2 regions of the Streptomyces sp. NBC_00414 genome follow, and region 2 is predicted to be linked to the other one. Evidence: predicted binding sites of a transcription regulator. Region 2 holds the regulator's gene; the other holds the start of a gene.
The links. Region 2 encodes HspR, which represses chaperone genes until heat shock. Its sites were predicted from a motif close to TTGAGNNNNNNNNNCTCAA; they were not measured.

Region 1: lon (endopeptidase La) is a predicted target of HspR. The motif match lies at 2,011-2,029, and genes of this name have one in related genera.

What each region holds. Positions count from the first base shown of each region.
Region 1 covers NZ_CP107935.1:3,650,794-3,654,192, forward strand. The annotation lists gene lon (endopeptidase La) at 1-1,988, opposite strand, end outside; gene OHS59_RS15565 (GNAT family N-acetyltransferase) at 2,188-2,889, shown strand; gene OHS59_RS15570 (rhomboid-like protein) at 2,901-3,399, opposite strand, start outside.
Region 2 covers NZ_CP107935.1:5,552,670-5,556,068, reverse strand. The annotation lists gene OHS59_RS24085 (helix-turn-helix domain-containing protein) at 1-494, shown strand, start outside; gene OHS59_RS24080 (DUF397 domain-containing protein) at 503-697, shown strand; gene OHS59_RS24075 (DUF397 domain-containing protein) at 690-905, shown strand; gene OHS59_RS24070 (class I SAM-dependent methyltransferase) at 898-1,626, shown strand; gene OHS59_RS24065 (heat shock protein transcriptional repressor HspR) at 1,710-2,183, opposite strand; gene dnaJ (molecular chaperone DnaJ) at 2,191-3,390, opposite strand.

The sequences.
Region 1 (3,399 bases), 1.9 Mb from region 2:
AAGGAGAGCGCGATCTTCGCCGACTCCTTCATCACGTCGCCCAGCTGGCCGGTGAGGGTCAGGCCCGCCGCGCCCGTCTCCGGGTCGGCAAGCGACGCCTCGACGAAGAGGACGTCACCGCCCGCGCCGGTGACCGCGAGGCCGGTCGCCACGCCGGGCACCGCCGTGCGGCGCTCGGCCGGGTCCTGGGCGGACTCGGGCACGTGGTGCGGCCTGCCGATCAGCGCGCGCAGATCGTCCGCGCCGACCGTGAACGGCAGCTTCCGCTCGCCGAGCTCGTGCTGCGCCGCGATCTTGCGGAGCAGCCGCGCGACGGACCGCTCCAGGTTCCGGACGCCCGCCTCACGGGTGTACTCGCCGGCCAGCCTGCGCAGCGCGCTCTCGTCGAGGGTGACCTCGGCCTTCTCCAGACCGGCCCGCTCCAGCTGGCGCGGGAGCAGGTGGTCCCGGGCGATGACGACCTTCTCGTCCTCGGTGTACCCGTCGAGCCGCACCAGTTCCATGCGGTCGAGCAGGGCCTCCGGGATGGCCTCCAGCACGTTGGCCGTGGCCAGGAAGACGACGTCGCTCAGGTCGAGCTCGACCTCCAGGTAGTGGTCCCGGAAGGTGTGGTTCTGGGCCGGGTCGAGGACTTCGAGGAGGGCCGCCGCCGGGTCGCCCCGGAAGTCGGAGCCCACCTTGTCGATCTCGTCGAGGAGGACCACCGGGTTCATGGACCCGGCCTCCTTGACGGCCCGCACGATCCGGCCGGGCAGCGCGCCGACGTACGTACGCCGGTGTCCGCGGATCTCCGCCTCGTCCCGTACGCCGCCGAGGGCGACCCGGACGAACTTGCGGCCCATGGCGTGCGCGACGGACTCGCCGAGCGAGGTCTTGCCGACGCCGGGCGGGCCGACGAGCGCGAGCACGGCGCCGCCGCGACGCCCGCCCACGACACCGAGTCCACGGTCGTTACGGCGCTTGCGGACCGCCAGGTACTCGGTGATCCGCTCCTTCACGTCGTCCAGACCGGCGTGCTCGGCGTCCAGGACGGTCTTGGCGCCCTGGATGTCGTACTCGTCCTGCGTGCGCTCGTTCCAGGGGAGTTCGAGCACGGTGTCGAGCCAGGTGCGGATCCAGGAGCCCTCGGGCGACTGGTCGCTGGAGCGCTCCAGCTTCTCGACCTCCTTGAGCGCGGCCTCACGGACCTTCTCGGGGAGGTCGGCGGCCTCGACGCGGGCCCGGTAGTCGTCGGACTCCTCGCCCTCCGCCTCGCCGTTCAGCTCGCGCAGCTCCTTGCGGACCGCGTCCAGCTGCCGCCGCAGCAGGAACTCCCGCTGCTGCTTGTCCACACCTTCCTGCACGTCCTTGGCGATGGACTCGGCGACGTCCTGCTCGGCGAGGTGCTCGCGCAGGTGCTCGGTGGCGAGCTTCAGCCGGGCCACCGGGTCGGTGGTCTCAAGGAGCTCGACCTTCTGGGCGGTGGTCAGGAACGGCGAGTATCCGGAGTTGTCGGCGAGCGTGGACACGTCGTCGATCTGCTGGACGCGGTCCACGACCTGCCAGGCGGCACGCTTCTTCAGCCACTCTGTGGCCAGCGCCTTGTACTCCTTGACCAGCTCGGTCACGGAGCCGGGCAGCGGGTCGGGCACGGTCTCCTCGACCTGCACACCCTCCACCCACAGGGCCGCGCCAGGACCGGTCGTACCGGCGCCCACACGCACCCTGCCGCGACCGCGGATCAGGGCACCGGGGTCACCGTCGGCGAGGCGCCCGACCTGCTCGACCGTGCCGAGCACCCCCGTGTTCGCGTACGTGCCGTCGATCCGCGGAACAAGAAGCACCCTCGGCTTGCTGGCACCGGTGGAACGGGCCGCGGCCTGCGCGGCCTCCACCGCGGCGCGTACATCGGCGTCACTGAGATCCAAGGGCACCACCATGCCGGGCAGCACGACCTCGTCGTCCAGCGGCAGCACGGGCAGAGTGAGCGGTTCGGACGTCAAAGTCATGATCTCCCCTTCGGCATTCAAGTTGAGCTATGTCGACTCAATGCACGTGAGCCACTGATTGTTCCCCCACCGGTGTTCGCTGTGAGCGATAGCTTCTGTCGGACCCGGCCACCGGCCCCGTATCGTCCACCCAAGTAATGACTCAACAGCTCTTTGGGCTATTACGACCCGTGGGCTGTCACGCAGACGGGGGTGGGCCGTGCCGAACGCGACCGTGCGGGCCTGGGTGGACGGATGGGCACTCTCGCGCGGGGCGGCGCCCCCGCTGGCCGAGCCCTGGGGATACACGGTGGACGTGGGCCAGGCCGGGCACGTCACCCGGCATGTGCTGGGCGCGACGGAGGAGCAGGTCGAGGAGGCCACGGTCCGGAAGGTCGCCGACGCGGTGTCCGGCGCCGGAGTCTGGCTCAAGGTCTTCACGGCGCCCGCCCGGGTCGCGCCCTGGCTCGGGGACGGCTGGTGGGTCAAACCGGGGACCAGCTATCTGATGTCGACCCCCCTTGCCCCGGGCCCCGCGCCGGACATGCCGGACGGCTACCGGCTGCGCGCCTGGTCCCGAGGCGGAGTCACGCGGGTCCTCGTCGCCGCGGCGGACGGTTCGCTGGCCGCGCGCGGGCAGATCGCGCCGACCGGCCTCACCGCGGTCGCCGACCAGATCGAGACGGCGCCCGCGCACCGGCGCAGGGGCCTGGGCCGCTTCGTCATGGGCACCCTCACTCACGCGGCGATCGCCCAGGGCGCCGGGACCGGCGTCCTGGCGGCGACACCGGAGGGGCGGGGTCTGTACGAGGCACTCGGGTGGAGCGTGGAGGCGAGGCTGACGAGCGCGAGGTTCTCCCCTGACCCTTTGGACTCCCCGGCCGCTCCGGACGCCCCGAACGCCCCGGACCCCGGGAAGTGACGGGCCGGCCGTCAAGGTGGAGTGGCCGCGGTGACCGACTCGGCCGACGCAGCCGCGGCGGCCACCGCCGCCTTCCGGGAGCGTCGCACCCACGGCCAGGTGGCGACCCCGATGGTCAGGGCCAGCAGGTGCCCCCAGTCGGTCAGGGGGTCCGTGAAGGCGACCAGGCCCTCGACGACCAGCCAGGCGGACACCGCGAGCAGGATCCAGCGCGGCCAGAGCCCCAGCAGCCCGGCCAGGGCGCCCACGCTCGCCGCGACACCGAAGCTGATGCCGTAGTCGTAGCGGTGGAGTGAACTGTCCGGAAGGTGCCCGAGGAGGACCGAGAGGCCGACGGGTATCTCGGTGGCCAGCGTCGCCACGCCATGCCCCAGCAGGAAGACACCCGCCGCGCGCCACCCGCCGATCCGCCGCTCCAACGCGGTGAGCACCAGCAGGAAGGCGATCACGTACACCGAGGTGATCCCGCCGGCGACCCACAGCGCACTGGCGACCAGCACGTGCGCCGGA
Region 2 (3,399 bases):
CGCGCGCCATCTTCACCAGCCCGAGGCTGGGGTTCGACAACATTGAGGAGTGCCTGAAGTTCCGTATGGAACGGCAGCGCATTCTCACGCTCGACGACCCGCCATCCGTGCACGCCGTCATCCACGAAGCCGCACTGCACATGCGGTTCGGGGGCGCGGATGTCGTACGAGAGCAATTGCTGCGCCTGATCGAGCTGGCTCGGTTGCCCAATGTGACGATCCAGATCTACCCGTTCAGCGCCCAGGCGTACGCGGCACTCAGCGGGAACTTCGCTCATTTCGTGCCCCACGAGACGAAGTTGGGCACCGTCGTGCTCGAAGCACCCCTGGGGTCGCGCTACTTGACAGAGCAGAGTCATCTACTGGAGTACGCCGCGCTGTTCGATCGCCTGACCGAAAGTGCCCTCGCCCCCATCGACGTATCGTTGGCCCCCGATGCACACTCGGTGAAGGACTCGCTGGCCCTCATCCAGCATCTTCTCTACACCCTTTAGGGAGCCGCATGTCCGAGCTGAGCTGGCAGAAGTCATCCTTCAGCGGCGGCCCGCAGGGCAACTGTCTCTACATAGCCGCCGCCCCCGACGGCACCCTCCGCCTCCGCGAGAGCGACACCCCCGACGTCATCCTCGCCACCGCCCCGCAAGGTCTCGCCGGACTCCTCCACCACGCCCGCACCACCAAGCGGACCCATGACTGACGAGACCGAACCAAGCCCCCGTGCTGAGCTGAACTGGCAGAAGTCATCCTTCAGCGGCGGCCCTGAAGGCAACTGTCTCTACATAGCCGCCGCCCCCGACGGCACCCTCCGCCTCCGCGAGAGCGACACCCCCGACACCATCCTCGCCACCGCCCCGCAGGGCCTCGCCGGACTTCTCCAGCACGCCCGCGCGCAGCGCAATGGCTGACGAGAACTTCGGCCACCCCCGGCTCGCCGCGATCTACGACCCGCTCGACCCCGATCGCGGCGACCTCGACGCGTACGTCCGTATCGCGGAGGAGTTCGGGGCGCGGCGCGTGCTCGACATCGGCTGCGGAACCGGCGTGTTCGCGCTGCTGCTCGCCGGCCGGGGGATCGACGTCGTCGGGGTCGATCCGGCGGAAGCGTCCCTCGACGTGGCCCGGGGCAAACCCGGCGGCGAACACGTGCGGTGGATCCACGGGGACGCCACCGCGCTGCCTCCCCTCCGCGTCGACCTGGCGACCATGACGGCCAACGCCGCCCAGCAGATCGTCGACGACCGGGCCTGGCGGGACACCCTGCGGGGCGCCTACGAAGCTCTGCGGCCCGGTGGGCATCTGGTCTTCGAGACCCGGGATCCGGCCCGGCGCGCCTGGGAGGAGTGGAACCGCGAGGCCTCGTACGGGATCACGGAGATTCCGGGGGTCGGCGCGGTCGAGAGCTGGACCGAACTGACCGGGGTCGACGGGCAGTTGGTGGCGTTCCGCAGTACCTATGTGTTCGACGTGGACGGACAGGTACTGACCTCGGAATCCACCCTACGTTTCCGCGAGCGCGACGAGATCGAGGCGGATCTGACCGGGCAGGGCTACACCGTGAAGGACGTCCGCGACGCACCCGACCGCCCCGGCCGGGAGTTCGTCTTCGTCGCGCACCGACCGGGCTGACGGTCAGCCGCCGTTGCCTGAGGGGCCCGGCGGTTCGCGATGAACCTCCGGGCCCCTCAACATGGCTGCTCGCCCGCTCGGACTCAGTCCGTCGGTGGGCGCTTCGGGCGCCAGACCACCAGCGCGCTGGTCTGCTGGACCTCCTGGTACGGGACCAGGTCGCGGCGGTACGAGGCGTGGACCGCGGCCTCGCGCTGCTGCATGGTCGCCGCCGCGCCCTCCAGTGCCGACTGCAGTTCCGCGACACGGGACTGGAGCGCGGCGACCTGGTTCTCCAGCTCGATGATGCGCTTGATGCCGGCGAGGTTGATGCCCTCGTCCTGCGACAACTGCTGGACGGTGCGCAGCAGTTCGATGTCGCGGGCCGAGTAGCGCCGGCCCCGCCCGGCCGTGCGGTCCGGGGAGACCAGGCCGAGGCGGTCGTACTGACGCAGCGTCTGCGGGTGCAGACCGGAGAGCTGGGCGGCCACCGAGATGACGTACACCGGGGTTTCTTCCGTCAGCTCATAAGCCCTGCCGGTGAAGGAGTTCTGCCGACGACGTCCGGTTGCGTCCATGGTGTCCTCATGCTCCCTTCGCGGCCTGGAACAGCTCAGCCCGCGGATCCTCCTCCGCGGTCGCCTCGCGATACGCCTCAAGCGCGTCACGAGCCTTCCCCGTCAGGTCCGCCGGAACACTCACCTCGACGGTGACCAGGAGATCCCCACGGGTGCCGTCCTTGCGGACCGCGCCCTTGCCGCGGGCGCGCATCGTCCGGCCGTTGGGCGTGCCCGGCGGCAGTTTCAGGGTGACCGGAGGCCCCCCGAGCGTGGGCACGCGGACCTCGCCGCCGAGCGCCGCCTCCGCGAAGGTGACGGGCACGGTGACGGTGAGGTTGTCGCCCTTGCGGCCGAAGACCGGGTGGGAGTCGACGTGCACGGTGACGTACAGGTCGCCCGACGGCCCGCCCCGTTCGCCCGGCGCGCCCTTGCCGCGCAGGCGGATGCGCTGGCTGTCCGACACCCCCGCGGGGATACGGACCTGCATGGTCCGGGACGACTTGGCGCGCCCCGAGCCGCTGCAGACCGCGCACGCGTGCTCGGCGATCAGGCCGCGGCCCTTGCAGTCGGGGCACGGGTCGGTCAGCGAGAACCCGCCGCCCGAACCGCGCGCCACCTGGCCGGTGCCGACACACGTCGGGCACACGCGCGGTGTGCCGTTCTTGTCGCCGGTGCCCGAACAGGCCTTGCAGGGTGACTGCGAGGTCATCCGGAGCGGGACGGTCGCGCCGTCCACCGCCTCCGTGAAGCTGAGCGTGACCTCGGTGTCGATGTCCTGGCCGCGCCGCGGCTGCGTCCGGGTACCGGGACCCGGACCGCCGCGGTTGAAGAGACCTCCGAAGACGTCCCCTATGCCGCCGCCGAAGCCACCGGCTCCGCCCTGCGGACCGCCGCCCGCTCCGCCCTGGGGGCCGCCTCCGAAGAGGTCCCCCAGGTCGAAGTTGAAGGAACCGCCCGAACCCGCCGGGCCGGGCCGGTAGCCGCCGTTGCCGAAGAGGGTGCGGGCCTCGTCGTACTCCCTGCGCTTCTTGGGGTCCCCGAGGACGTCGTTCGCCTCGGAGATCTCCTTGAAGCGCTCCTCGGCCCGCGCGTTCCCCTTGTTGGCGTCCGGGTGGAACTCGCGGGCGAGCTTCCGGTACGCCTTCTTGATCTCGGCCTCGGTGGCGTCCTTGGGGACGCCGAGGACCTTGTAGTAGTCCTTCTCGATGAAGTCCTTGGTGCTCATCCTCGACGC